Regions from separate parts of the Silvania sp. genome, predicted to be linked through region 4. Evidence: predicted binding sites of a transcription regulator. Region 4 holds the regulator's gene; each other region holds the start of a gene.

Region 1 (7,346 bases), on a different contig from region 4:
CAACTTTACCCTGCAGAGAAAATGCATCCAGAATCATTTTTGTTCCTTAGTCTTTCAGCGCCTGAACGAACAGGCAAGTTTATGCTTAACTGTCCGCGACTAGCGCAGATCCTTGACGGCCACGTGGTCCATATCATCGAAGACCTGGTTTTCGCCAACCATGCCCCAGATGAAGGTATAGGCACGCGTACCTACGCCTGAGTGAATTGACCAGCTTGGGGAGATGACCGCCTGCTCGTTATGCATAACGATATGGCGCGTCTCCTGCGGCTGACCCATCATATGGAATACACAGGCGTCTTCTTCCATATTGAAGTAGAAGTACACTTCCATGCGGCGCTCATGGGTATGGCACGGCATGGTGTTCCACAGGTTGCCCGGATCCAGCTCGGTCAGACCCATGCTGAGCTGGCAGGTTTCCAGCACATCAGGAACGAAGTATTTGTTGATGGTGCGGCGGTTGCTGGTGAGGTTGTCACCCAGCGTGACCGGAGAAACATCCGCAGGGGTCACTTTTTTGGTCGGATAGGTGGTGTGTGCCGGGGCGCAGTTATAGTAGAACTTCGCTGGCTTGCTGCTATCGACGCTGGCAAAGACCACTTCCTGCGCGCCTTTACCCACATACAGGGCATCGCGTGCGCCGATTTCATAGCACTGACCGTCAACGGTGATGGTGCCCGGGCCGCCGATATTAATCACACCCAGCTCGCGACGCTCCAGGAAGAAGCTGACGCCAAGCTGTTTGCCCACTTCGCCACCGACAGAAACCGTTTTGGCCACCGGCATGATGCCGCCGACAATGATGCGGTCAATGTGGCTGTACACCATGGTGTACTCATCCGCGACAAACACTTTCTCGACTAAAAACTCATTACGCAGCCCCTGGGTATCCAGCGTTTTCGCATGCGCACTGTGGATGCTTTGTCTGACTTCCACATTAACCTCCAGAATTAATCGGCCTTAACGACCAGGATAATTTACAAAACGACGTTCCGTTTTCTTGATGGACACATATTATCTGCTGTGAAATAGGTTTTCAATTACATTTAAAACGTTGTTTCACTTTTTCTGTTTGTTATTGTCAAAAATGCAGTTCGGATCACGATTGTTAGGGGATTGACGAACAGCCTCCACGATTGATACTTAATGGGTAGCTTAAAATAACAATTAAAAACAGCATCTTATAAAAATCATCAAAAATGTCCTTGGGGAACACTTTTATGAAGTCTGCTAAAAAAACATTCCGCTGAAGACTGGCTTTTCCTTCAGAAGTGCGCCACCAGTCACACACATTGAAACGATGTTTTGATATTTTAACACCCAGTTTTTAAACTCATATTTTATCGATCGGACCGCAGGGCGATCCCTGCCGTCGAATTCAAGGAGTGCATCATGGCAAAAGGTATGCGGGTCAAACTGAACTATGACGTCAGCCGCGATCCGGATACAGGCGTGGAAATTACCCGCCTGACCCCCCCTGAAGTAACCTGTCACCGTAACTACTTCTATCAGAAGTGTTTTTTTAACGATGGCAGCCATCTGCTTTTCGCCGGGGAATTCGACGGTCACTGGAACTACTATCTTCTCGACGTGAATAAAGCTGAAGCGGTGCAGTTGACCGAAGGCTCAGGCGACAACACTTTTGGCGGCTTCCTGTCCCCGGATGATAAATCGCTCTACTACGTTAAGAATGATCGCACCCTGCTGGAAGTCAATCTCACCACTCTGGTTGAGCGCGAAGTGTATCGCGTCAGCGATGAGTGGGTCGGCTATGGCACCTGGGTGGCAAACAGCGACTGCACCAAGCTGGTGGGGATCGAAATTGCGAAAAGCGACTGGACGCCGCTGAACGACTGGAAAATCTTCCACGACTTCTTCCATAAAGGCCCGCACTGTCGTCTGCTGCGCGTAGATCTGCAGACCGGTGAAAGCAGCGTGATCCATGAAGAGAAAAACTGGCTCGGCCACCCGATCTACCGTCCGTTTGACGACAGCACCGTCGCGTTCTGCCATGAAGGCCCGCACGATCTGGTCGACGCGCGCATGTGGATGGTGAATGAAGACGGTAGCAACGTGCGTAAAGTGAAAGAGCACGCGGAAGGCGAAAGCTGCACCCATGAATTCTGGGTGCCGAACGGCTCATCGCTGATGTACGTTTCGTACCTGAAGGGTCAGCAAGGCCGCACTATTTACAGTTTCAATCCGGACACCGGTGTTAACAAAGCCGTTATGCAGATGCCAGCCTGTTCTCACCTGATGAGTAACTTCGACGGCACGATGCTGGTGGGCGATGGTTCCGGTACGCCGGTGGATGTGAAAGACACCAGCGGTTACACCATCGATAACGACCCGTATTTGTACGCCTTCGATGTGGCGAAGGAAGCTTACTTCCGCATCGCCCGTCACGATACCTCCTGGGCAACGGTGGCCAATAGCCGCCAGGTGACCCATCCGCATCCATCCTTTACCCCGGATGATAAAGCGGTTCTGTTTAGTTCCGATAAAGACGGCAAGCCTGCGCTCTATATCGCGAAACTTCCTGAGCAACCTGAACTGTTGCGTGAGTAATAAAAGTTTGTGTTTCTGTAACTGGCCTTGCCCTCCTTTATGGAGGGCTTTTTTTTGGCCTGCGCTCCCTGACAAATAATGAAGACAGTAACAGGAAGGGCATATATTGCGGGCATAAAAAAAACCGGCTCATCTGAGCCGGTTAATCCCGGAGAGGTATGACTTTTTATTAGAAGGAATACGCTACGCCGACACGGAAACGGGTTTGACGCTCGTCGGTGGTTTTCACACCCACGTTACCCACTTCGGTATACGGGGACCAGTTCTTATCCAGTTTGTACGCCAGCTTGACGTTATATTCCTGGGAGTAATCTTTGTTGTTATTACGGATGTTGCCTTCGGAACTTTTCGCGTAAACATAGTTCAGCTCGGTACGGAAGTCGCCCATCACCCAACCTACCCACGCATCGCCGCGGTTAACTTTGTCATCTTCTCTGTCAGGAGTAGAAGGATAACGGGTGTATTCATAGCGGTAACGACCGGAAATGTAGAAACCATTGTCGAAGCTGTATTGCGCTTGCAGGAAGGGTTTATAAATTGTATTGCTCTCTTTACTTTCGACCGTAAAGCCCGGAGTCAGAGAGATATTTTTGTCTGCTTTCCAGCGCCAGCTGATCTGATCTTCGTGGCCGTTACCTACCATATCTGAGAACGGCTGGTCAGTTTTATCGCCACCCGATTTCCATTTAGCTTCGACAGAGAAGCCAAAACCATTATCAAAACGATGCGATACCGACACGCGGTCGGCGTTGGTGCCAGTATCGATGTATTCGTGACGCAGATCGACGGTTACAGCTTGAGCTGCGAAAGATGCGCCAATAAGTGAAGCGAGGACCAGAGATTTCTTAAACATGAAAAACCCTCAATTAAAATTACGTTTCGTTTTTATGGAACTGCATTTTATTTTTTAATAAACGTAATTTTAGTGATCCTGATCGAAATTATTTGTTTCATTTTTTTTGGCAAGGCAGGGCGTGACTGTCATCAACAAAAGAGGGGTCTTAAGGGGGATTAAAACGATCGCGATCACACAAATCCATTATTCAAATGAGAGTGATTACGTTTAGAATTAATAGAAATCTTAAGAATGTACTGAGAGAGGTAAAAATATGACAGGGGTCACAAAAGAATAAGCCTCCATAAATGGAGGCTTATATTTTGATGTATATCAACGCAAATTATCGTTCTATTGCCAGCGCCACGCCCTGCCCGCCGCCAATACACAGCGTCGCCAGCCCTTTGCGGGCATCGCGTTTTATCATCTCATGCACCAGTGAAACGAGGATCCTGCACCCTGATGCGCCGATCGGATGCCCCAGGGCAATGGCTCCGCCGTTAACGTTCACCCGGCGTTCATCCCACTCCAGCATTTTGCCCACCGACAGCGCCTGTGCGGCAAAGGCTTCATTCACTTCAATCAGATCGACATCCGCCAGCTGCCAGCCTGCCCGCTCCAGACAGCGGCGGGTTGCATACACCGGGGCGATCCCCATTAAGGCCGGATCCACCCCGACGCTGGCGAAAGCTTTGATGCGCGCCAGCACCGGTAAATTCAGCGCTTCGGCTTTGCTTTCACTCATCATCATCACCGCGGCTGCCCCGTCATTAATAGAAGAGGCGTTGCCGGCAGTCACCGAGCCGGTCAGTTCAAAGGCCGGGTTCAGCAGCGCCAGCCCTTCGGCGCTGGCATCCGTGCGCGGCTGCTCATCGGTATCTACCAGCTGAGCCTCGCCACCCGGCTTTTGCGCACTCACCGGCACGATCTCATCGCGAAAGCGACCCGAATCGATGGCAGCACGCGCTTTATGCTGCGAGCTCAGGGCATAAGCATCCTGCAGCTCGCGGGTGATGCCATATTCCCGCGCCAGGTTTTCGGCCGTGACGCCCATATGGTAATCGTTGAACGCATCCCATAAACCGTCGTGCACCAGGCTGTCGATCAGCTGGCTGTTGCCGAGCTGCGCCCCGGTGCGGCTGTCGGTCAGGACATGCGGGGCGCGGCTCATGTTCTCCTGGCCCCCGGCAATGACCACATCCGCTTCCCCGCACTGGATCGCCTGCGTTGCCAGGTGCAGCGCCTTCAGGCCGGATCCGCAGACGTCGTTAATGGTAATGGCAGAGACGGTGTTAGGCAGTCCGCCTTTCAGCGCGGCCTGGCGGGCAGGGTTTTGCCCGGCGCCTGCTGTCAGCACCTGGCCCAGAATCACCTCATCGATCTCGTGTGCTTCGATCCCGCTGCGCTCCACCAGCGCCCGGAGCACCACGCTGCCGAGATCGACTGCCGAGTGACGCGCCAGCGCCCCCTGGAAACAGCCGATGGCGGTGCGCAAGGCACCCACTATCACCACCTCTTTCATCTCTACCTCTGCGCAAAATGACACCGGCCATAGTAGAGGATTGTTATCAACAATTTGTGTAATTGTTTAAAATAAGTGAGTTTTATCACAAAGGATCCGCCGTCGGCGAAGCGGCATGAGAGGTACGGCTTTATTTTATTGGCGAGAGGGTTTGCTTTATCACGCCTTAACGATAAGTTAAGAGATGCAAACACGCGTTTACACTGGAGTAACAAATGTCCGACTGTATCATTCCAGAAATAAAAGAATCAGAAGAAGAAATCATCGCTATTCGTCGTTATTTACACGCCAATCCTGAATTAAGCCTCGAAGAGTTTAATACCAGTAATCTGGTCGCTCGCCAGCTTGAAGGCTGGGGATATCAGGTGACCCGGGATATTGGCAAAACCGGCGTTGTCGGTTCCCTCAGCAAAGGCGATGGCAAGAAATCCATCGGCCTGCGTGCCGATATGGATGCCCTGCCGATCCTCGAAGCCACCAATTTACCCTGGGCCAGCACCGTGCCCGGTAAAATGCACGCCTGCGGTCACGACGGTCATACCTCTATTTTACTGGCCGCCGCCAAATATATTGCCTCTGACAGCTGTCAGTTTAACGGCACCGTGCACCTTATTTTCCAGCCTGCCGAAGAAGCAATTGGCGGGGCTGATTTAATGATTAAAGAGGGGCTGTTTGACCGCTTCCCCTGTGACCGTATTTTTGCCCTGCACAATATGCCTTACCTGCCGACCGGTAAATTTGGCTTCTATGAAGGCAACTTTATGGCCTCTGCCGATACCGTAAAAATTACCCTGCAGGGTTACGGCGGTCACGGCGCCCATCCGGAACGCACCGTCGATCCGATTGTCACCGGCGCGGCATTGATCATGTCCCTGCAAAGCATTGTGGCGCGTAACGTGCCGCCGGGAGAGACCGCGGTGGTGACCGTCGGCACCTTCCAGGCTGGTATCGCCTCTAACGTGATCCCTGACAGCGCAGTGATGGAGCTGACGGTGCGTTCAATGAAGCCAGAGATCCGCGAGTTGCTGATCCGCCGTATTCAGGAGATCACCGACTTCACCGCCCGCAGCTACGGGGCCACCAGCGAAATCGAAATCTATGACTCCTATCCGGTGCTGGTGAACGATGCAGAGCAGACGGCGTTTGCCCGCCAGCTGGCCATCGAGTTCTTCGGTCAGGATGCAGTCCTCGACAGCGTTTCGCCGTCCAACGGCAGCGAAGATTTCGCCTTTATGCTCCAGCAGCGTCCGGGCAGCTATTTCTTACTCGGCAACGGGGAGAAAGGCGAAAAAGGCGGCTGCATGGTGCATAACCCTGGCTACGACTTTAATGACGAAATCATCACCACCGGGGCCTCATTCTTTGCCCGTTTAGTTGAAAACTATTGCCGTTAAGACAGGGACATATAATGAAAAAATATCTTTTACCGCTGGTGGCATTAATGGCGGCGTCATCCGCTTTCGCAGGCGAGATCAAAGAGCTGCGCTTTGGCGTGGATCCAACCTTTGCCCCTTTTGAATCCAAAAATCCGCAGGGCGAGGTGGTCGGTTTTGATATCGATCTGGGCAATGCGATCTGTAAGCAGCTGCAGGCGAAATGCGTCTGGGTTGAAAGTAACTTCGACGGCATTATTCCGTCGCTGAAAGCGCGTAAGTTTGATGCCATCCTCTCCGGGATGTATATCACCGAGAAGCGCAAAGAGCAGATTGCCTTCAGCGATAAGATTTATAGCGGCCCTGCCTTCCTGGTGGCGCGTAAAGATAGCCTGCCGGGCAACAGCGTCGATCAGCTGAAGGGCAAGACGATTGGCGTGGAGCAAGGTTCCGCCCAGGAAACCTATGCCAACCAGCAGTGGCGCGGCCAGGGTGTCAACGTGGTGGCTTATCAGGGCGCTGACCAGGTGATTCGGGATCTTGAGTCCGGGCGTATCGACGGGGCCGTACTCTCCGGCGTGATGGCGGAATACAGCTTCCTGAGCCAGCCGCAGGGCAAAGCGTTTGCCTTTGTCGGCGGCGCGCTGCAGGACGATGCCCTGTTTGGTGCCGGAGCGGCCATTGGCCTGCGCAAAGAGGATGACAAGCTGCGTCAGGAGTTGAACGGCGCGCTCGCCGCGATCCTCGCAGACGGAACCTACAAAAAGCTCGCCTCGCAGTACTTTAGCTTCGATATTTATACTGGCAAGTAATGACACTCCGCCCTTCAGCCTTTGAAGGGCGGAGATTTCCAGTGCTGCGTTAAAGCGGGCGAGTATCCATTTAACGGATCCTGCTCAGGAAACGGCAGCGCAACGATACGCGCCAGCATTGCCGGTGTCGCAGCCTGCTTACAGAGATCGGCATCCGTCCCCGGCGGATAAGCCCCCACCACCAAAAAATCGCGCGTTGCCGATAAACGACAGTGCCCGGTGCCCGCAGGCAATAA
Region 2 (7,346 bases), on a different contig from region 4:
ATATAGATCAGGCGCCCCAGCGGAATAATATCGTTGAAGAGGTCACTGGCGCTTGTCACAATGGTTGCCCTGGCAAGTAGTTTAGTTGCGGCAGATATTATTGCTCAGGCAACTATAAGTCAACTGAATGCATAAGCTTATGACACGTTTTGCTAAAACGATTCAGACACATTTTTTGCCGTCTTTAACTATTCATTCATAACCAGGAATAATTGATTTCGGTGCGCAAATATTACTTACGATGTACGCGTGGTCGGGCCGGCCATTTTCACCGTATACTTGCCGGGTTAAATGTTGATAAAGGACGATGACGTAACATGGTGGATTTATTTAAAGCAATTGGCCTTGGACTGGTGGTGTTACTGCCGCTGGCTAACCCGTTAACGACGGTGGCACTCTTTCTGGGCCTTGCCGGTGATATGAACCGGGAGGAGCGTAACCAGCAGTCTTTAATGGCTTCTGTTTACGTTTTTGCGATCATGATGGTGGCCTATTACGCCGGACAGCTGGTGATGAATACCTTCGGGATCTCCATTCCCGGTCTGCGTATCGCCGGGGGGCTGATCGTGGCCTTTATCGGTTTCAGGATGCTGTTCCCGGCGCCTAAGGCGCATGAACCTGCGGATAAAAACGCACTTGAGGATCAGCAGGACAAACAGTCGCCGAATATCGCGTTTGTGCCGCTGGCGATGCCGAGCACGGCAGGGCCGGGGACGATAGCGATGATCATCAGCTCCGCCTCCACGGTGCGCACCGGTTCTACTTTCCCGGACTGGGTCGTGATGGTGGCTCCGCCGCTCATTTTCGCCCTTATCGGCCTGATCCTGTGGGGATGTCTGCGCAGTTCTGGCGCGATTATGCGCTGGGTGGGTAAAGACGGTATCGAAGCTATCTCCCGTCTGATGGGCTTCCTGCTGGTCTGTATGGGCGTGCAGTTTATCATTAACGGCGTGCTGGAAATTATCCAGACCTACCCGTAATCGCGGTGCCGGGTGGCGCACGACCACCCGGCCACAGCGCTAACCGTTTTGCGGCTGTTCTTCCAGCGTGACAGGCCATTTGCGGAAGATAAGCACCGACCAGATCAAGGCCGCCAGCGCCGGGATCGCCCCCAGATAACCAATCGACGCCATCGACAGATGCAGGCTTATCTGATTCCCCAGCAGCGCACCTGCGCCAATCCCCAGATTAAATATCCCGGAAAACAGCGACATGGCTACATCGGTTGCATCAGGCGCCAGCGCCAGCACTTTCACCTGCATGCCGAGGCCGATAATCATGATCGCCACACCCCAGACGATGCTCAGGATGGCCAGGTTGGTCTCGCTGCCCGACGCAGGCAGCAGCAACAGCAGGCACGCCAGCAGCAGACCGATGGCGCTGCTCACCAGCAATGAGGCGTGGCGGTTGCCCAGTTTACCAAACAGCACGCTGCCGATAATACCCGCGCCGCCCAGTAGCAACAGCAGAACGGTAGCGAATGAGGCGCTAAAACCGGCGATAGTCTGCACAAACGGCTCGATGTAGCTGTAGGCGGTGTAGTGCGCCGTGACCACGACGACCGTCAGCAGATACAGGCTAATCAGCGCCGGACGGCGGAACAGTACCGGCAGGCTTTTTAGCGATCCGGAGTGTTCACTCGGTAATTTTGGCAGGAGTTTGATCAGGCACAGCAGGGTGATCAGCGCTCCAAGGCCGATGATGAAAAAGGTGGTCCGCCAGCCGAAATACTGGCCGACAATACGACCCAGCGGCAGCCCGAGCACCATCGCCAGCGCGGTCCCGGTGGCCAGCAGGCTCAGCGCCTGGGCGCGTTTCCCGGCCGGGGCCAGGCGGATCGCCAGTGAGGCGGTAATCGACCAGAAGATGGCGTGCGCAAAGGCAATCCCGATCCGGCTTATCACCAGTACCGTGAAGTTCCACGCCAGAAATGACAGCACGTGGCTGGCAATAAACAGCACAAACAGCCCGATCAGCAGCTTGCGGCGCTCAACCTGGCTGGTAAGCAGCATAAACGGCAGCGACAGCAAGGCCACCACCCAGGCGTAGATGGTCAGCATGATCCCCACCTGCGCGGTTTCCATCTGGAAGCTGGCCGCAATGTCGGAGAGCAGGCCAACGGGAACAAATTCAGTGGTATTGAAGATAAACGCCGCAATCGCGAGCGTCACCACCCGTAGCCACGCGACCCGGCGGGAAACGGTATTGGTTGTCATAAAAATGTCCGGGAATCGTTACATAAATGAGGTGAGGGCGATCTTAAAACCATCCCTGCTGAAAATACAATCATTTTGTGATGCAGATCTCAATTCAATGCTGAAGTAAAGGCTGGTGAAAGGCGTTATTTTCCATGAATATAGAATGCAACATTAGGTTAACAGTGGGTAAGGCGATGCAGGAAAGTGAGTTTTATCTGGTGGACGCATTCAGCGACGGCGCATTTGGCGGCAACCCGGCGGCGGTGTGCCCGCTGACGGAATGGTTGCCGGACGAGACGCTGTTAAAGATGACGCAGCAGCACAACCAGTCGGAGACCGCCTTTTTTGTTTGCCACAAAGGGGGCATTGAGCTGCGCTGGTTTACCACCCACGGTGAAGTTAACCTCTGCGGCCACGCGACTCTGGCTACCGCCTGGGTGCTGTTTAACGAACTGGATTACCCCGATGCCCGGATCCATTTTGATACGGCATCCGGCAGACTGATGGTCACCCGCGACGGGGAGTGGTTAACGCTTGATTTTCCTGCCTGCCCCACCGAGGCGCAGACCCCGCCCGCAGAGATGCTGAGCGCGCTGGGGATCGAGCACTATGTGGAGGCCCGGAAAGGGCGCGCCTGGATGCTGGTGCTGGAAAATCGCCAGCAGGTCGAGGCGGTGACGCCAAATATCAACGCCATGACACCGGGGGAACATAAGGTGTCGATCACCGCGCGCGCAGACGGCGAGTACGATTTTGTCAGCCGCTTTTTCTCACCCGGCGTGGCGCTGTGGGAAGATCCGGTCACCGGCTCTGCGCATACCATGCTCATTCCTTACTGGAGTGAAAAGCTGGGAAAAACGTCGCTTTTCGCCCGGCAGGTTTCGCGCCGGGGTGGCGATATTCGTTGTGAACTTAAGGGCGACCGGGTATTGATGAGTGGCAAAGCCTCGCTGTATATGAAAGGTCATCTGTTTTTGCGCTAAAAAAGGTTAACACAATGAAAGAAATTGCATTTTATCTTGTCGATGCGTTCAGCGATCGCGCGTTTGGTGGTAACCCGGCAGCCGTTTGTCCCCTGGAAGACTGGCTGCCGGACGATACCCTGTTAAAAATGGCACAGCAGCATAACCAGTCCGAAACCGCTTTTTTCGTGCGGACCGACGCGGGCTTCGAGCTGCGCTGGTTTACTACCCAGCACGAAATCAACCTTTGCGGTCACGCTACGCTTGCCAGTGCGCACGTGATTTTTGAGTATCTCGACTATCCGCAGACCGAGATTGTCTTCTCCACCCGTTTTGTCGGCGACCTGACGGTCACCCGCAAAGGCGACTGGCTGACGCTTAACTTCCCGGCCTGGGGCTGCGAGGCGGTCGATAACCCGCCTGAGCTATTGTTCAGCACCCTGGGCATCAGCGAGGCGAAAGAGGTGCGGGCAGGGCGCGATTACATGGTGGTGCTGGAAAACCAGCAGCAGGTTGAGGCCCTGACGCCGGACATCGACGGGATGATGCCGCTGGGTAAGATGGTTTGCGTGACCGCCCCGGGAGATAACGATGATTTCGTCAGCCGCTTTTTCTGTCCGGGTGAAGGAGTAGCGGAAGATCCGGTTACCGGCTCCGCCCACAGCATGCTGATCCCGTACTGGAGCGAAAAGCTGGGTAAAACCCGGCTGCAGGCGCGGCAGATCTCCGCCCGCGGCGGAGATCTGCGCTGTGAGCTGAAGGGCGATCGGGTACTGATAGGTGGCCAGGCTGCGCTGTATCTGAAAGGCACCGTGTTCCTGCGCAGGTAAAAGCAAAACAACAACCCAAGGTTGTTGTTTTTAATGTTTGCCCCCTCACCCCAACCCTCTCCCTGATGGAGAGGGGGCCGACCGTGCCAATTTTTTTGTGGGGATCCCTCAACCCTGTGGGAGAGGGTTGGGGTTGGGGCAACACACAACACCGCACGGCTCACCCCAACGACGCCCCGCCGCACAGCACAAGCTCCTGCCCGGTGATCGGCGCGGCCTCTGCACCCAGCAGGTAGTTGACCATCGCTGCCACCTCCTCAGGGGCGATTAGCCTCCCCATCGGCGGCACTTTCGGCGGCGAGGTTTCCCGACCAGGGGCACTCAGCATCGGGGTTTGCGTTGCGCCCGGCGCCACCACGTTGGCGGTGATCCCGCGCGGAGCCAGTTCGGCGGCCCAACTGCGCACCATCCCCACCAGCGCCGCTTTGGTCGCCACATACTGCGAACGCCCTGCAGCCCCGCGTGAGGTACGGCTCCCGATGGCAACCAGCCGGCCACCGGCGCTCATCCGTGGCGCAAAAAGGTTAAACAGCAGCTCGGCGGCATGAATGTGTAGCCCCCACAGGCGGGCGCTGACGGTCGGATCCAGCTCGCCGAGCGGGGCGGCGGCCATCATTCCGGCGGCGTGCACAATCGCCTGCGGCACCGGGAGGTTGGCGAGCGCTGCAGTCAACGTGACACTGTCACTCAAATCTACGCGCAGGCTGCTAAAGTTCGGGTGGGCGCAGTCCACGCCGCGGCGGCTTAAGCCCGTTACCTGCCAGCCTTCGGCGAGCAGGCGGTTGACGATAGCTTCGCCGATCCCCGAGCTGGCACCGGTCACAATTGCATGGCGCATATCACTCCTCCAGCAGGGTGCGCGGTACCTTAAACACTGCCTTGCGCACCGTCATCGGTTCATTAACCGCGCACAGCGCCTGATGCGGCTCGCCAGGAAGGAACACGGCAAAATCCCCGTAGCCCAGGCTGATGCTCACCGGATGCACCGCATCAGGCGCAATGTAGAGATCGGGTTTCCGCTCCTCATCGCTCACCTGTGCCAGCGACTGCATCCCCGCACGGATCGTCTCCACACCCGACAGCACCACCTGAATATCAGCCCACTGGTGATGATATTCCGTATGGCGCTGCGCCAGTGGCTGAGTTTGCGCCGGGCCGATATGGCAGAACCACGGGCAGCCTTGCGGCTGCCAGCGTCCGTCATCCCGTGCGGTCAGCGCCGCCAGAGAACAGTCGGCGCGATCGAGGATCTGACGTAGCGCCGGGGGTAACCCTGCCAGCGACAGGGCGTTAAGATGACCGATAATCACCGTTGCGCCTCCTTCACCCACTCTGGCGACACGCGCACGTACTTGATTGCCTGACGGAAGTACGTATAGGCGATATGCAGCGACCCGTCGGGACCCTGTTTGATGCTCGGGTAGGAGAACTCGCGGTTGAGTTTTTCCAGCGAATTGTTGGTCATGCAGTAGCCGTCGCCCTCGTCAAGATTGCGCTGCCATTGCCAGCTTTTGCCGCCATCGGCGGAGATCGCCACCGTCATCGGCGCGCGGGGCGCGCCCCAGAATGCAGCTCGCCCGTTGCCTGGCTCGGGCTCTTTGCGACCATCCCCGTCGTCGATCTCGTCATACAGCGAGGCGCGGCGCTCCAGTGCTCCCGCTGCACTCATGTGGTTAAACACCAGCGCCAGTTCACCGCTGACGAGCGTGGTCACCTGAATCGACGAGTTGTTGTTGGGCAGTATCGTCGGCTCCGGTACTGACCAGCTTTCGCCGTTGTCCAGCGACTGGCTGATATAGATATTGTCCGCCCAGCGGCTGCGATACAGCGCCACCAGCTGGCCGTTATTCAGCGCAGTGATGTTCATGTGCACGCAGCCCAGGCTCTCCGGCACCTCGACGTCGCGCCAGCTTTTACCCTGATCTTCAGAGATTTTGACTGCGCTGATGTCGTCATTGCCCACCCATTTTTCACCCGGCTGGGTGCGGCAATAGAACACCGGCAGCAGCCAGTTACCGTTATCCAGCACCACGATCGGCTGGCGAATAAAGGTACCGGGTTTATCCAGCAGGGTGGCGATCTCGCCCCAGGTTTTCCCCAGATCCGCAGACTTACGGTAGCGCACGATAGCAGTATCCTGGTTGCCGGAGAGCTGGGCGGTCCACAGCAGCCACAGCACGTTATCCGGGGCGAGGAACAGCACCGGGTTCTGCTCAGAGCGGCTGGCGTCGTCCGACAGCTTAACCGCTTCACTCCACTGGTGGCTGCCAGGGGCCAGGCGTGAGCCCCATACAGAGATATCGGCAATCCCTTCCTGAGTGCCGCCAAACCAGACGCACATCAGGGCGCCATCCGGCAGCGGGAGCAGGTTCGCAGCGTGATTCTGCGGACAGGAGGAGGGCAGCATCGCCGTTTCCACGCGGGCATCCTGCGGCTGCGGGCGAACAATCCCGTCACGGGCTACGGTTACAGACATATTAGACTCCATTATGTTGAACAGGGGCAGGCGCTGTGCGATCCGCTTTATTCGGGATCAGACGGTCGAGGACCATAATCACCGCAGGGGTGATCAGCGCGATATACATATTGTTAATGCCAAACGGATCGCCCAGCAGATACCAGACCGAGGTCACGACGCAGGCGCCAATCAGACCGGCATTCGCACCGCGGGTGCTCTTGAAGAACGGGGCGTAGAAGGCAATCACCGCCACCACCGTAATCGACAGACGAATGGCGCGGGTGAAGAACGACAGTTTCAGTACCTCTGGCACCAGCAGTACGAAAATCAGCGGCAGGAAGCCAATCAGCAGTGAGATCCAGCGGGTGGCTTTAAACTCCTGCTCCGGGGTCGGGTTGCGGTACGGGACGTAGAAATCTTTCACCACCAGCGAGGCGATGGCCAGCGCCACGGTACTGACGCTCACAAAAATGGAGGCTACAAGTGACGTTGTCACTAAACCGGCCAGCCACGGGTTCATGTCCTGCAGGAAGATCGGCATCGCATACAGGCTGTCGATCTCCGGGTGCAGATACTTCGCTGCCACGCCAATCACCGCAATCGCCAGCGCAATCGGCAGACAGAAGAAGAACGCCACCCAGGTCGAACGTTTGGCTGACTTCACGTCCTTGGTCGAGGAGATAGCCTGAATCACAAACTGGGTACAGAAGATGGAGCCAATTGTGCCGATCAGCCAGGCAACGATGGTGGTGGCACCGATATTGCCATCCCAGGTCCAGTAGTACGACGGCATCTGCTCAATCATCGGAGCAAAGCCGCCGGTTTTCGACAGGGCGAAGCCCATGATCACCAGAATACCGAAGTACTTCAGGGCGCTGTGCAGCAGCGTCACCCAGGC
Region 3 (7,346 bases), on a different contig from region 4:
TGCGCGACGGCCAGTGGATTGCCACTCAGCCGCTGGAAGGGCTGGACATGGACAAGATCATCGCCATGATGGTCGGCCGTTCCCTGAACCAGCGTTTCCCGCACAAAGAGAACAAGCCGGGTGAAGTGATTCTGGAAGTTCGCAACCTGACCTCGTTGCGCCAGCCTTCTATTCGCGATATTTCGTTCGACCTGCACAAAGGCGAGATCCTCGGGATTGCCGGTCTGGTGGGGGCCAAACGTACCGATATCGTCGAAACCCTGTTCGGTATTCGTGAGAAATCCGGCGGGACAATTACCCTGCACGGTAAAAAAATTAATAACCACAACGCCAACGAAGCCATTAACCACGGCTTTGCGCTGGTGACCGAAGAGCGTCGCTCGACCGGTATTTACGCTTATCTGGATATTAACTTTAACTCCTTAATTTCTAATATTCACAATTATAAAAATAAAATCGGTCTGCTGGATAATTCCCGTATGAAGAGCGATACCCAGTGGGTTATTGACTCGATGCGCGTAAAAACCCCAGGGCACCGTACGCAAATTGGCTCGCTGTCAGGGGGTAACCAGCAAAAGGTTATTATCGGGCGCTGGCTGTTAACCCAGCCGGAAATTCTGATGCTGGATGAACCTACTCGTGGTATTGACGTAGGGGCAAAATTTGAGATTTATCAGCTGATTGCTGAGCTGGCCAAGAAAGATAAAGGGATCATTATTATTTCTTCCGAAATGCCGGAATTGTTAGGGATCACAGACCGTATTCTGGTAATGAGTAATGGTCTCGTTGCCGGAATTGTTGACACCAAAACGACTACGCAAAACGAAATTTTGCGTCTTGCGTCTTTGCACCTTTAAGATTAGGGGCTCCTCATGAGTGCGTTGAATCAAAAAAGTTTTCTCACTTATCTGAAAGAAGGCGGTCTTTACGTTGTTCTTTTAGTTTTGCTGGCCATTATTATTTTCCAGGACCCTACGTTCTTAAGTCTGCTGAACCTGAGTAACATTCTGACTCAGTCTTCTGTACGCATTATCATTGCGCTGGGCGTGGCAGGTCTGATTGTCACCCAGGGTACTGACCTGTCAGCCGGTCGCCAGGTCGGTCTTGCCGCGGTGGTCGCGGCAACGTTACTGCAGTCGATGGAGAACGCTAACAAGGTGTTCCCGGAAATGGCGACCATGCCGATTATCGTGGTGGTCCTGATTGTTTGCGCCATTGGTGCCGTCATCGGTCTGGTTAACGGCATCATCATCGCGTATCTGAACGTGACTCCGTTCATTACCACGCTGGGTACGATGATCATCGTTTACGGTATCAACTCCCTGTACTACGACTTCGTGGGCGCATCACCGATTTCCGGGTTTGACAGCGGCTTCTCGACCTTTACGCAGGGCTTTATCGCGCTGGGCAGCTTCCGCCTGTCATACATCACCTTCTACGCGCTGATTGCGGTGGCCTTTGTTTGGGTACTGTGGAACAAAACCCGCTTCGGTAAGAACATCTTCGCTATTGGCGGTAACCCGGAAGCGGCGAAAGTATCAGGTGTTAACGTTGCGCTGAACCTGCTGGTGATCTATGCCCTGTCAGGGGTGTTCTACGCCTTCGGTGGCTTGCTGGAAGCGGGTCGTATCGGCTCGGCGACGAACAACCTCGGCTTTATGTATGAACTGGATGCGATTGCCGCATGCGTCGTGGGTGGCGTGTCCTTCAGTGGCGGTGTGGGTACCGTTCTGGGCGTGGTGACCGGTGTTATCATCTTCACCGTTATCAACTACGGTCTGACCTACATCGGCGTGAACCCGTACTGGCAGTACATTATTAAAGGCGGAATCATCATCTTCGCGGTTGCGCTGGATTCCCTGAAGTACGCTCGTAAGAAGTAATCATCCTGTAGCTGACAAAACCCGCTCATATCGAGCGGGTTTTTTTATGCTAAGAGGGCAGCGATCAGCGTTTTGATACAGGGACCAGGCCTCAGGTTCTGTTTATATACCTGCGCTGCGTGTTATCCCCGCGAGACCATTAATGTCACTTATCTCACTCATCAGTGAGCAGAGAGGAGACTTACACGTGATATATCACGCATAAGTTATTCGCTGAGGTTTTCTATTTCTGCAGTTCCAGCAACTGCTCTGGCGTCACCGCCGGATACCCCTGGGCATCTTCCGGCACTTCGGTCATCGCAGGGATCGACACCAGCGGGCCTAAAAAGCGCGGCTCGCGTTTGAAGATATACAGATCGGCCAGCGCGCCCAGACGGGCGCCAAATTCACGTACCCGGACGGTGAGCATATCTTTTGGTGAAGGGACGGCATAGCACTGGGCCTGAATCCCCCGGTGCAGGGCGATAAACAGCGCGCGCTCGCAGTGGAAGCGCTGAGTGATGATGATGAAATCGTTGGTATCAAACACTTTACGCGTGCGGATGATTGAATCGAGGGTTCTGAAACCAGCGTAATCGAGCACGATATCAGCCGGATCGACGCCCGCGGCAATCAAATCCTTCCGCATCGTGACCGGCTCATTATAACTTTGTAGCGCGTTGTCGCCGCTCAGCAGAAGGTAATTCACTTTGCCGCTGTTATACGCGTTGAGGGCGCCCTGAATACGGTAGCGGTAATACTGATTGATCACCCCGGTGCGATAATACTTGGCGGTACCAAGCACCACGCCCACCTGGCGGTAGGGTAAATCCTGCAGGTCATCAAAGATGTAGGGAGCCGTTTTCCAGCTCATCCAGCGGTCAAGAGCCAATGCAGTCAACAGCACGATGCCGATCAGGACAACCAGGCTGTAAAACATGCGCTTCAACATACAGATGACTCATACCTAAGATGAAATTTCAATCAGGCTACTTTACCCGTCTGGTAAGCGCAAGAAACGGCGGTTCAACTGGAGGGATTTTCATCAGATCTGCGGGCATTGCTGCCCGCATCAAACATTACGCCAGCAAAACGCGGTCCACGTTGGTGCAGCCCAGCGCACGCAGCGTGGCGGCGGTGGCATCCCACTGGATCAGCGGCGCATCGGCCTTTTCCGCCAGTATGGCGCGCTGAATGTCCGGGTAGTCGTAGCCGTTCAGGCTGAGCAGGTTCAGCGCCCCCTGCAAGGGTGGCAGGGTCGGGTTAAAGGCGGCGTTCTCGGCATAGCTGCCGGTAAAGATGCGACCATCGCGGCACTCCAGCGCCACGCCGCTTGGCGAGTTGCTGTACGGCGCATGGCACGTGTTGGCTGCCTGGATTGCCGCCTGCGCCAGCTCGTCGCCGGTCAGTGGATAGCCATGATCCTGCTCGTCCATCAGCAAGGTTTTAATCTCCAGATCTTTGGGTCCGAAGGCGTCTGGCAGGTAATCGGCCAGCGTGTGCGGATCGCGGCCTGGCAGGTTGATACGCAGCTGCAAACCGCTGTTCAGCTCGTTCATAAACTGACGGCAATGACCGCAGGGGGTGTAGTTGACGGTAATGGCCTGCAGGGTTTTTTCGCCGCGCAGCCAGGCGTGACTGATGGCGCTCTGCTCGGCATGCACGGTCTGCTGCATGGTCGCCCCGAGGAACTCCATGTTACCGCCGAAGTACCAGGTGCCACTGACGCCGCGCGCAATTGCGCCAACGTTGAAATGGGAGAGATCGGCGCGGGCGCAGGCAGCCGCCAACGGCAGCAGGGCGAAGGCCAGCGCGTCATCATCCAGATCCGTGGCACGTTTCAGTCCGGCAACCTGTTCAGCTGTGAGCAGGGCGGGGAAGTGTGCATCCGCCAGAACCGGGGCCAGGGCTGACTGCAAATTCTCTGCAAGCTGAGCGAAAGCTGATTGAAAACGTGGATGCATGGCGTTGCCTCATAAGGGTTAATGGATCAGTAGTGTACGGAGCCGTTAAGGCTTTATATGTGATCTTGATCTCATTATGTGTGCAACTTATGAAACTCAAATGAAAATTGCGCGACGCGTCGCAAATTTTAGCCCACGACCGCCAGAATAATCGGGAACAGGAACGGGGCGATAAGCGAGGTCATGATCCCGCAAATTACCAGCGCCAGCGAGCTAAAGGCGCCTTCCTGATAATCAAGCTCGGCGCAGCGGGCGGTACCGAGGGCGTGCGAGGCTGTACCCATCGCCAGACCGCGGGCTGATTTGGTACGAATGCGCATCGCGTTCAGCAGCGTGTGGCCTAAAACCGCGCCGAGAATACCGACGTAAATCACGCACACGGCGCTGATTGCCGGGATGCCGCCGAGGCTACCACCCACTGCCATCGCGATAGGGGTGGTGACCGATTTAGGTAAGATAGAGGCTGCGATTTCCGGCGTCGCGCCCAGCAGCAGCGCCACCGAAGTCCCGGTAATCATCGCCACCACGCTACCGGCCAGACAGATCGTGATGATCGATTTCCAGCGGGCGCGGATCTGATGCAGTTGCTCATAGAGCGGAAACGCCAGCGCGACGACCGCAGGCTGGAGCAAATCATTCAGCACCTTGCTGCCCTGGAAATACTTCGCGTAAGGAATGCCGGTCAGCAGCAGGAAAGGGATAATGACCACCATCGCCACCAGTAGCGGGTTAAGCAGCGGGAACTTCAGGCGCACCGCCAGTTTGCGGGCGGCAAAGAATACCGCGACGGTGAGCGGCAGCGACCACCAGATATTGGCCATCATTTTTTCTGTCCTTTCTGTCCAACCACGTTACGCTCCCCGTGCGCCAGATGCGTGCTCCAGCTCACCACTAAAAACACCACCAGCGTACTGATGGTGCAGGAAACAAATATCGGGCCAAACTGGGCGCTCAGCAGATCGTAATACTGCATCACCCCCACGCCGATAGGAACGAACAGCAGCGCCATATAACGGATAAGCACTGAGCAGCCGGGCTTGACCCACTCTGCCGGCAGTATTTGCAGCGCGAGCAGTACAAACAGGATCAGCATGCCGATAATACTGCCGGGAATGGTAATCGGCAGCAGCGAGGCGAGAAAAATACCTGCGTACAGGCAGGCATAAATAAGGACGAACGCGCGCAGATATTGCCAGACGACCATCAGTGATTTTTTCATAGTGAAAGCCCTTGATGAAACGCATTCATCATACAATTAAAATTGAAACCGTGCTACGGATCACATCATGACTTTTGAGCATACCAGACATTACTTTCTGGAACGTTGGGCATTTCCCCAAACAAGGGGGGTGACAATGCTGCGCTATCAATATACGATTCATATATGAATTGTTATGGAACATATATATGGGCATCGTAAAAATCTCCGATCTGCTGCATGACGACATTCGTGATGCCAGCAAAGCCATGTCACGTTCGGTCAACGCGCAGGCGGAGTACTGGATCCGTCTCGGCATGATGAGCGAACTCTATCCTGACCTTAACCATCAACAAATAAAGATGATGATGCTGAAATCCGGCTCCGACCGCTTACTGGAGGTGATCAATGCCATCAATTCTCATTAAAACGGCGGATGAGCTGGCCCGTCAGCGTCATGCCGGGGAGCTGCTGGCTTCTGTATTCACCATGCTGGACGCGTTTATTAAGCCTGGCGTAACCACCATGGAGATCAACACTCGCGCGGAGGCGTTTATCGTTGACCAGCTTCAGTCTCGTCCCGCCAGCAAAGGGCAGTATGACTACCCCTACGTGCTGAACACCTCGGTCAATGAGGTGGTGTGCCACGGTATTCCGAAGGCGTCTGAACAGCTCAAATCGGGTGCCATCGTTAACGTCGACATTACCCTCGAAAAAGCGGGCATGATTGCCGACTCCAGTAAAATGTACCTCATTGGCGATGTTTCACCGTTGGCCCGCAGGCTGGTGAACAAAACCTATGAAGGAATGTGGAGAGGGATCAAGGCCGTCAAACCGGGTGCGACGCTTGGCGATATCGGCCATGCCATTCAGTCCTACGTTGAAAGCGAGGGCTACAGCGTGGTGAGGGAATATTGCGGGCACGGTATTGGCAAAGAGATGCATGAAGAGCCGCAGGTGATGCATTACGGTAAAGCAGGCGAAGGCACGGTGCTGCAGGCGGGGATGGTCTTCACCATCGAACCGATGATCAATCAGGGTGACAGCCGCATCAAAACCAAAAAAGACGGCTGGACGGTCGTTACCCGTGACAAAAAGCTCTCTGCGCAATGGGAGCATACCATCGCCGTGACGGAGGACGGTTTTGAGGTGCTGACGCTGCGTCCCGAAGAGACGATACCGGATTAAGCCGCCCCGCGTTTTCCCCTGATACTGAGGCTTCCCACCCTTCGCGGTTGCGGCTACTATAGCGCGTCTTTTTTTACGGGTACTGATATGCGTGTATTACTGGCACCGATGGAAGGTGTGCTCGATTCGCTGGTGCGTGAGCTGCTGACCGACGTTAACGATTATGACCACTGCATCACCGAGTTTTTACGGGTGGTGGATATGTTGTTGCCGGTAAAATCGTTTTACAGGCTCTGCCCGGAGCTGCATCGCCAGAGCCGTACCTCTTCCGGCACCCTGGTGCGCATTCAACTGCTGGGGCAATATCCCGAGTGGCTGGCGGAAAACGCCGCCCGTGCGGTTGAGCTCGGCTCCTGGGGCGTGGATCTTAACTGCGGCTGCCCGTCGAAAATGGTCAACGGCAGCGGCGGCGGCGCCACGCTGTTGAAAGATCCGGAGCTTATCTATCGCGGTGCCAAAGCGATGCGCGAGGCGGTGCCAGCCCATCTGCCGGTGACGGTAAAAATCCGTCTCGGCTGGGACAGCGGCGACCGGCAGTTTGAAATTGCCGACGCGGTGCAGCAGGCGGGGGCCAGCGAGCTGGTCGTCCACGGGCGCACCAAAGAGGATGGCTACAAAGCTGAGCGCATTAACTGGCAGGCTATTGCCGAGATCCGCCAGCGGTTGACCATTCCGGTAGTGGCGAACGGTGAAATCTGGGATCGCGAGAGCGCGCTGGCCTGTATGGCACAGACCGGCTGCGATGCCGTGATGATTGGCCGCGGGGCGCTAAACGTGCCCAACCTCAGCCGGGTGATTAAGTACAACGAGCCGCGCATGCCGTGGCCGGAAGTGGTGACATTGCTGAAAAAGTATTCCCGACTCGAAAAACAGGGCGATACCGGGTTATATCATGTTGCCCGCATCAAGCAATGGCTGAGTTATTTGCGCAAAGAGTACGACGAGGCGCTGGGATTATTTCAGGAGATCCGCACGCTGCAGACATCGGCAGATATTGCGCGGGTGATCCAGTCAAAATAATAAGCGTTAAACCGCTCACACTTTTTTAAGTTATAAAGCATTCACGGTTTGCAACCGGGCGCGATGGTGTTAAGGTGCCCGGGTTTTATTACGCAGGGTTGTTACTGGTTACCA
Region 4 (7,346 bases):
CATACAGGCGGGAATAAAGCTCGATGTAAGTGTGGATCGCGCCGATTTCGAGCTGACCGTCTTCCAGCAGCTGTGAAATACGCAGGCTTTGGGTGCCGGAGAAAGAGAAGTCGAGCTTGCGGGCGATGCCCTTTTCAAAGATGTCGAGATGTTCGCTGCGACCGACGCTTGGCATGATCATATGCAGGTCGTGCACAATTTGCGGATTCACTTCGGCAAGCGTGCGGGACAAAAAATCGGCCTGCTTTTGGTTGTTGCCTTCCAGAACGACTTTGTCGCCCGGGGCAATCAGTTTTTCCAGCATGGCGACAAGATCGTCGGTTGGCAGAACCTTGCCTTGCACCGGGACGGAATCCAGGCGTCGCGCTTTTTCAGTGCGTCGCGTGTTCCAGACCCGGGCGGGTGTTTGCCCAGATAACATTATTAACCTCCTGATTCAGCACATCATTCTGATTTGCTTAACGCTGTGCAAAGTGTGCGCTCTGGTGAGAAAGGCATCAATTAAGCGTAAAGCGTAATCGTTAGCCTGAGAGTAATAATCGAGGCAAAGATTTGTGATCGAGATCAGTTCACGCCGCGCGAAAAAATGTCTGAGGTGGCAGAAAGGGCTAAATCTGAGGTAAACGCCCCTCGTTTTTATAAACAGGGTACAATTCGGCAGGTATAGTAAATGACTGACAAGAATCAATATCGCATCGTTATGACCCAAGTTATTCCATCAGATTTCGATATCTCGACCGAAGAGAGCGCAGCATTCGTGCCAATGCGGGGCGTCGCGAACCCGCACCTGCAAACCATGCTGCCCCGGATTTTGCGCCGAAAACTGCAATTTGCGCCGCACTGGCAGCGCCTTGAGCTACCGGACGGTGATTTCGTGGATTTAGCCTGGAGCGAAGATCCCGAGCAGGCCAGACACAAGCCGCGCCTGGTGGTGTTTCACGGTCTGGAAGGTAGCCTGCACAGCCCGTATGCCCACGGCCTGATCCACGCGGCGAAAGCGCGCGGCTGGCTCGGCGTGGTAATGCATTTTCGCGGCTGCAGCGGTGAGCCAAATCGTCGCGAGCGTATTTATCACTCCGGCGAAACGGAAGACGGCACCTGGTTTTTACACTGGCTAAGAGACAACTTTGGCAGCGTCCCAACCGCCGCCGTCGGCTATTCGCTGGGCGGCAACATGCTCGCCTGCCTGCTGGCTAAAGAGAGCGATAATGCTCCGCTGGATGCGGCGGTGATTGTCTCCGCGCCGTTTATGCTTGAGCAGTGCAGCTATCATATGGAAAAGGGCTTTTCGCGGGTTTATCAGCGCTATTTACTGAACTTACTCAAGGCCAACGCCGCGCGTAAGCTGAAAGCCTATCCGGATACCTTGCCGGTCAGCCTGCAACAACTTAAGCGTATGCGCCGCCTGCGTGAATTCGACGATATGATAACGTCTAAGATTCACGGCTTTGCTGACGCCATCGACTATTATCGTCAGTGTAGCGCCATGCCGCTGCTGAATCAGATAACCAAACCGACGCTGATCATCCATGCGAAGGATGACCCTTTTATGGATCATCACTCCATTCCGGCACCGGAGCATCTGCCCGCAAACGTGCAGTATCAGTTGACGGAACACGGAGGCCACGTCGGCTTTATCGGCGGGACGTTGCGTCGACCGAAGATGTGGCTGGAAACGCGCATCCCTGACTGGCTAACCTCTTTTCTGGAGAGAATAAAATGATGATTCCGTGGCAGGATCTGGCTCCCGAAACGCTGGATAGCCTGATTGAAAGCTTTGTATTACGCGAAGGCACCGATTATGGTGAACATGAACGCTCGCTGGAGATGAAAGTCGCCGATGTTAAACAGCAGCTTAAAAGCGGTGAAGCCGTGCTGGTGTGGTCAGAACTACACGAAACGGTGAATATTATGCCTCGCGGTCAGTTTCGCGACTGATCGCCCCCTCTTTCCATTCAGGGAGTTGCTATGTCCGCCAGACATCCGGTTATTGCCGTTACAGGATCCAGTGGTGCGGGTACCACTACCACCAGCCTCGCCTTTCGCAAGATCTTCTCCCAGCTTCATCTCCGGGCAGCGGAAGTGGAAGGCGATAGCTTTCACCGCTATACCCGCCCTGAAATGGACATGGCCATTCGCAAGGCCCGTGATTTAGGCAAACACATCAGCTACTTTGGCCCGGATGCCAACGACTTTGGCCTGCTGGAGCAAACCTTTGCCGAGTATGGGCGCAGCGGTACGGGCCATGCGCGCAAGTACCTGCACACCTACGATGAAGCGGTGCCGTGGAACCAGGTACCGGGCACCTTCACACCGTGGCAGCCGCTGCCGGAACCCACCGACGTACTGTTTTATGAGGGGTTACACGGCGGGGTCGTCACGCCGCAGCACGACGTGGCGCGCCATGTTGATCTGCTGGTGGGCGTCGTGCCGATTGTCAACCTGGAGTGGATCCAGAAGCTGACGCGCGATACCAGCGAGCGCGGACACTCGCGAGAAGCGGTAATGGATTCAGTGGTGCGCTCCATGGAAGATTACATCAACTTCCTCACCCCACAGTTTTCACGCACCCACATTAACTTCCAGCGCGTGCCGACGGTGGATACCTCCAACCCGTTTGCCGCCAAAGCTATTCCTTCGCTGGATGAGAGCTTTGTGGTGATTCATTTCCGCAATCTGGAGGAGATCGATTACCCCTGGCTGCTGGCCATGCTGCAGGGTTCGTTTATCTCGCATATGAATACACTGGTGGTGCCGGGCGGGAAGATGGTGCTGGCAATGGAGCTGATCATGACGCCACTGGTTCAGCGGCTAATGGAAGGGAAGAAGATCGCCTGATTTCGTGCCCGGTGGCGCGATGTTTACCGGGCCTGAGGGTGTATTCCGGGCCCGTAGGCCGGGTACAACGCGCCGCCCGGCTTTTTACGTAAGCCCTACGCCTCGATCACTTCATACGAGTGCGTAATCTTGACTGCTTTTTCCAGCATCAGCGCCACCGAGCAGTACTTCTCAGCCGACAGGTCGACCGCACGGGACACCGCCGCATCTTTGAGCTCTTTGCCGGTTACCAGGAAGTGCAGATTGATATGGGTGAACAAACGCGGCGCTTCTTCACGACGTTCAGACGTTAGCTTCACTTCGCAGTCGGTCACATCGTGGCGCCCTTTTTGCAGGATCGATACCACGTCGATCGCACTGCATCCCCCCGCAGCCATCAGCACCACTTCCATTGGACTTGGCGCTTTGTCACCGGAGTTGCCATCCATCAAAATCTGGTGCCCGGAAGCTGACTCGCCGAGGAACGTTAACCCTTCAACCCATTTAACACGCGCTTGCATTTTATTCACTCCAGGTTTGCATTTTTCATGACAGATTACGCGCCAGTAACAATTCTGGCAACGGAAGGCGACCTGCATCAAGCTGAAGCGAGACACCAGGAGACACGCAGCAAAACCTATGCTAAAACAGTCGGGATGCTACAGTAATACATTGACGTTACACATGTATGCAGAGGACATCACACATTACAGGCTGCTAATTTTGTGACAGCCCGTTTCCCAGGTACGGGGAAGAATTCGATTGCAACCCCAGAGTAAAAGGTGCACATCCTGGCTCTGGAGATAGCTTATAACAGAGGATAACAGCGCATGGTGCTTGGCAAACCGCAAACAGACCCGACTCTCGAATGGTTCTTGTCTCATTGCCATATTCATAAGTACCCATCGAAGAGCACGCTGATTCACCAGGGTGAAAAAGCGGAAACGTTGTACTACATCGTCAAAGGCTCAGTAGCAGTGCTGATCAAAGATGAAGAAGGCAAAGAGATGATCCTCTCTTACCTGAATCAGGGAGATTTCATCGGCGAGCTGGGCTTGTTTGAAGAAGGTCAGGAGCGTAGCGCCTGGGTTCGTGCAAAAACCGCGTGTGAAGTGGCAGAGATCTCCTATAAGAAGTTCCGCCAGCTGATCCAGGTTAACCCGGATATCCTGATGCGTCTCTCTTCGCAGATGGCTCGCCGTCTGCAGGTCACGTCGGAGAAAGTGGGTAACCTCGCCTTCCTGGACGTTACCGGCCGCATCGCTCAGACCCTGCTGAACCTGGCGAAACAGCCCGATGCCATGACCCACCCGGACGGAATGCAAATTAAAATCACCCGTCAGGAAATCGGTCAGATCGTCGGATGTTCTCGTGAGACAGTGGGTCGTATCCTGAAAATGCTGGAAGATCAAAACCTGATCTCCGCCCACGGTAAAACTATCGTGGTCTACGGAACGCGTTAATTCCGTGCAAACGGCGTGACATCGCAAGGTGGCACGCCGTTTTTGTCTCTCTCACCCATGTGGCGCAGACTCATCTATCACCCGGAAGTTAACTACGCACTGCGGCAAACCCTGGTGCTATGTCTCCCTGTGGCTGTGGGTTTGATCCTGGGCTATCTGCAACAAGGTCTGCTCTTTTCGCTCGTTCCGGCCTGCTGCAATATCGCCGGTCTCGATACCCCGCATAAACGCTTTTTCAAGCGCCTGATTGTCGGCGGGTCGCTGTTTGCTGGCTGTAGCCTGGCCGTACAGCTGTTACTGGCGCAGGATATCCCGCTACCGCTAATTCTGACCGTACTGGCGATGACCCTGGGCGTAACAGCGGAATTAAGCTCGTTGCACGCACGTCTGCTGCCCGCCTCGCTGATTGCCGCCATCTTTACCCTGAGCCTGGCGGGGAACATGCCGATCTGGGCGCCGCTTCTGATCTATGCCCTGGGCACCCTGTGGTACGGGCTGTTTAACTGGTTCTGGTTCTGGTTGTGGCGCGAACAACCGCTGCGTGAATCGCTGAGTTTGCTCTATCAACAGCTTGCCGATTATTGCGAAGCAAAATATACCCTGCTGACGCAACACACCGATCCCGAAAAATCGTTACCTCCCCTGCTGGCCCGCCAGCAGAAGGTCGTGGATCTGATTAGCCAGTGCTATCAGCAGCTGCACATGCTGGCAGCCAATAAAAATCATGAATATAAACGCCTGCTGCGCACCTTCCAGGTGGGACTCGATCTGCAGGAGCATATCTCCGTCAGTCTGCATCACCCGCACGAGGTGCAAAAGCTGGTCGAGCGCAGCCATGCGGAATCGGTACTGCGCTGGAATGCCCGGACGGTTGCCGCACGACTGCGCGTGCTGGCGGACGATATTTTGTATCACCGCTACCCTACCCGTTTCACCATGGATAAGCAGCTTGGTGCGCTGGAGAAAATCGCCCGTCAGCATCCGGATAACCCGGTAGGCCAGTTCTGTGCATGGCACTTCAGCCGCATTGCCCGCGTGCTGCGAACCCAGCGCCCACTCTATCCACGCGACCTGATGGCAGATAAGCAGAAACGCCTGCCGCTGATCCCGGCCCTGAGAAGCTATCTTTCGCTGAAATCCGCCGCCCTGCGCAACGCCGCACGCATCAGCGTGATGCTGAGTATCGCCAGCCTGATGGGCGTTGCCCTGCATCTGCCAAAACCCTACTGGATCCTGATGACAGTGCTGTTCGTAACCCAGAACGGCTATGGCGCCACACGGGTACGCATCCTCCATCGGGCGGGCGGCACACTGGCAGGGCTGATTATTGCGGGTATCGCCCTGCACTTCCACGTGGCGGAAGGTTTTACGCTGACGGGGATGTTGGTGATTACGCTGGTGAGTTACCTGTTTATTCGCAAGAACTATGGCTGGGCGATGGTGGGCTTCACGGTCACGGCGGTGTATACCCTGCAGCTGCTCACCCTGAATGGCGATCAGTATATTTTCGCCAGGCTGGTCGATACCCTGATTGGCTGCCTGATTGCCTTTGGCGGGATGGTGTGGCTGTGGCCGCAGTGGCAAAGCGGGCTATTGCGTCAGAACGCCCACGATGCGCTGGAAGCGGATCAGGAGGCTATCCGGCTGATCCTCAGTGACGATCCGCAGCCGACGCCGCTGGCCTGGCAGCGCATGAAGGTTAACCAGGCGCACAACGCCCTGTTCAACTCGCTGAATCAGGCGATGCAGGAGCCCGGCTTTAACTCGGCTTATCTGGCGGATATGAAACTGTGGGTCACGCACAGCCAGTTCATCGTCGAGCATATCAACGCGATGACCACCCTGGCGCGCGAGCATACGATGCTGACGCCAGACCTGGCCCAGCGTTATCTGCAGTCGTGTGAAATTGCCCTTCAGCGCTGTCAGCAGCGTCTGGAATATGATTCAGCCGGTGAAAGCGGCGATGAGAATATCCTGGAAGCACCCGAAACCCTGACGTACGGCCCGATGAGCACGCTGGAACAACATCTCCAGCGCGTGCTGGGGCATCTGAACACCATGCACACCATTTCGTCAGTGGCATGGCGGCAGCGCCCGCATCACGGCATCTGGTTAACCCGACTTCTGAAACGCACGCCGTATTAAATACCGGCTTTGCACAGGCTTACGCCTGAACAACGCTCTTCACCGCGTTGGCAAAGCGCGTCAGCCCTTCGTCGATGTCCTGCTCCTCAACCACCAGCGACGGCGCAAAGCGCATCACGTCCGGTCCTGCATTAAGCACCATCACACCGGCATTCGCCGCCGCGTGGAGGAAATCGCGCGCCCGACCTTTGTATTGCGGTTTCAACTCGGCGCCAATCAACAGCCCCATGCCGCGAATGTCGCTAAAGACATCGTATTGCGCATCGATCTGCTGAAGATGCTGCACAAACTGCTCGCGCTTGTGGTTCACGCCGTTCAGCACTGCCGGGGTATTGATGATGTCGAACGCCGCGCCAGCAATCGCGCAGGCCAGCGGGTTGCCGCCGTAGGTAGAACCGTGGGAGCCCACGTGGAATGCCGAGGCAATGTCCTGGGTGGTGAGCACCGCGCTCACCGGGAAACCACCCCCGAGCGCTTTGGCGCTGGTCAGGATGTCCGGGGTCACACCGTAGTGCATGTAGGCAAACAGGTCACCGGTGCGTCCCATCCCGCTCTGGACTTCGTCGAAGACCAGTAGCGCCTGGTGCTGGTCGCACAAATCGCGCAGCCCCTGCAGGAATTCAGGGGTCGCCGCCATCACACCGCCTTCGCCCTGAATCGGTTCAACCACCACCGCGCAGGTGTGATCGTCCATCACCGCTTTAACCGCATGCAGATCGTTAAACGGGACGTGGACAATATCTGCCGGTTTAGGGCCAAAGCCATCGGAATATTTTGGCTGACCGCCCACGGAGACGGTAAACAACGAGCGGCCGTGGAAGGCGTTGTGGAAAGCGATGATTTTACTTTTGTACGGGCTATGGCGCGTGGACGCATAGTAGCGCGCCAGCTTGAATGCCGTTTCGTTAGCTTCGGTGCCGG

What was found. Region 4 encodes CRP, which controls carbon source genes, mostly activating them, when cyclic AMP is high. Its sites were predicted from a motif close to ATGTGANNNNNNTCACAT; they were not measured.
Region 1: the regulator CRP is predicted to act here: its motif matches at 4,999-5,016, upstream of ACRDD5_RS06825 (acetyl-CoA C-acetyltransferase).
Region 2: the regulator CRP is predicted to act here: its motif matches at 2,292-2,309, upstream of ACRDD5_RS17450 (PhzF family phenazine biosynthesis protein).
Region 3: the regulator CRP is predicted to act here: its motif matches at 3,884-3,901, upstream of cdd (cytidine deaminase).

Annotation. Positions count from the first base shown of each region.
Region 1 covers NZ_JBOGBT010000035.1:139,848-147,193, forward strand. The annotation lists gene kduD (2-dehydro-3-deoxy-D-gluconate 5-dehydrogenase KduD) at 1-37, opposite strand, end outside; gene kduI (5-dehydro-4-deoxy-D-glucuronate isomerase) at 100-936, opposite strand; gene ACRDD5_RS06815 (oligogalacturonate lyase family protein) at 1,393-2,568, shown strand; gene ACRDD5_RS06820 (porin) at 2,738-3,421, opposite strand; gene ACRDD5_RS06825 (acetyl-CoA C-acetyltransferase) at 3,747-4,925, opposite strand; gene ACRDD5_RS06830 (M20 aminoacylase family protein) at 5,141-6,319, shown strand; gene ACRDD5_RS06835 (ABC transporter substrate-binding protein) at 6,334-7,110, shown strand; gene ACRDD5_RS06840 (cupin) at 7,125-7,346, opposite strand, start outside.
Region 2 covers NZ_JBOGBT010000092.1:38,282-45,627, reverse strand. The annotation lists gene marR (multiple antibiotic resistance transcriptional regulator MarR) at 1-59, opposite strand, end outside; gene ACRDD5_RS17460 (MarC family NAAT transporter) at 318-980, shown strand; gene ACRDD5_RS17455 (sugar transporter) at 1,020-2,216, opposite strand; gene ACRDD5_RS17450 (PhzF family phenazine biosynthesis protein) at 2,393-3,181, shown strand; gene ACRDD5_RS17445 (PhzF family phenazine biosynthesis protein) at 3,196-3,990, shown strand; gene ACRDD5_RS17440 (SDR family NAD(P)-dependent oxidoreductase) at 4,151-4,828, opposite strand; gene ACRDD5_RS17435 (YhcH/YjgK/YiaL family protein) at 4,830-5,300, opposite strand; gene ACRDD5_RS17430 (sialidase family protein) at 5,297-6,466, opposite strand; gene ACRDD5_RS17425 (sodium:solute symporter family protein) at 6,468-7,346, opposite strand, start outside.
Region 3 covers NZ_JBOGBT010000017.1:21,493-28,838, forward strand. The annotation lists gene mglA (galactose/methyl galactoside ABC transporter ATP-binding protein MglA) at 1-857, shown strand, start outside; gene mglC (galactose/methyl galactoside ABC transporter permease MglC) at 873-1,883, shown strand; gene sanA (outer membrane permeability protein SanA) at 2,107-2,814, opposite strand; gene cdd (cytidine deaminase) at 2,942-3,826, opposite strand; gene ACRDD5_RS02910 (CidB/LrgB family autolysis modulator) at 3,955-4,650, opposite strand; gene ACRDD5_RS02915 (CidA/LrgA family protein) at 4,647-5,045, opposite strand; gene ACRDD5_RS02920 (ParD-like family protein) at 5,234-5,452, shown strand; gene map (type I methionyl aminopeptidase) at 5,433-6,212, shown strand; gene dusC (tRNA dihydrouridine(16) synthase DusC) at 6,300-7,232, shown strand.
Region 4 covers NZ_JBOGBT010000108.1:69,142-76,487, reverse strand. The annotation lists gene mdcA (malonate decarboxylase subunit alpha) at 1-421, opposite strand, end outside; gene ACRDD5_RS21655 (hydrolase) at 701-1,723, shown strand; gene ACRDD5_RS21650 (YheU family protein) at 1,720-1,938, shown strand; gene ACRDD5_RS21645 (phosphoribulokinase) at 1,969-2,838, shown strand; gene ACRDD5_RS21640 (OsmC family protein) at 2,934-3,338, opposite strand; gene crp (cAMP-activated global transcriptional regulator CRP) at 3,648-4,280, shown strand; gene ACRDD5_RS21630 (YccS/YhfK family putative transporter) at 4,338-6,425, shown strand; gene argD (bifunctional acetylornithine/succinyldiaminopimelate transaminase) at 6,445-7,346, opposite strand, start outside.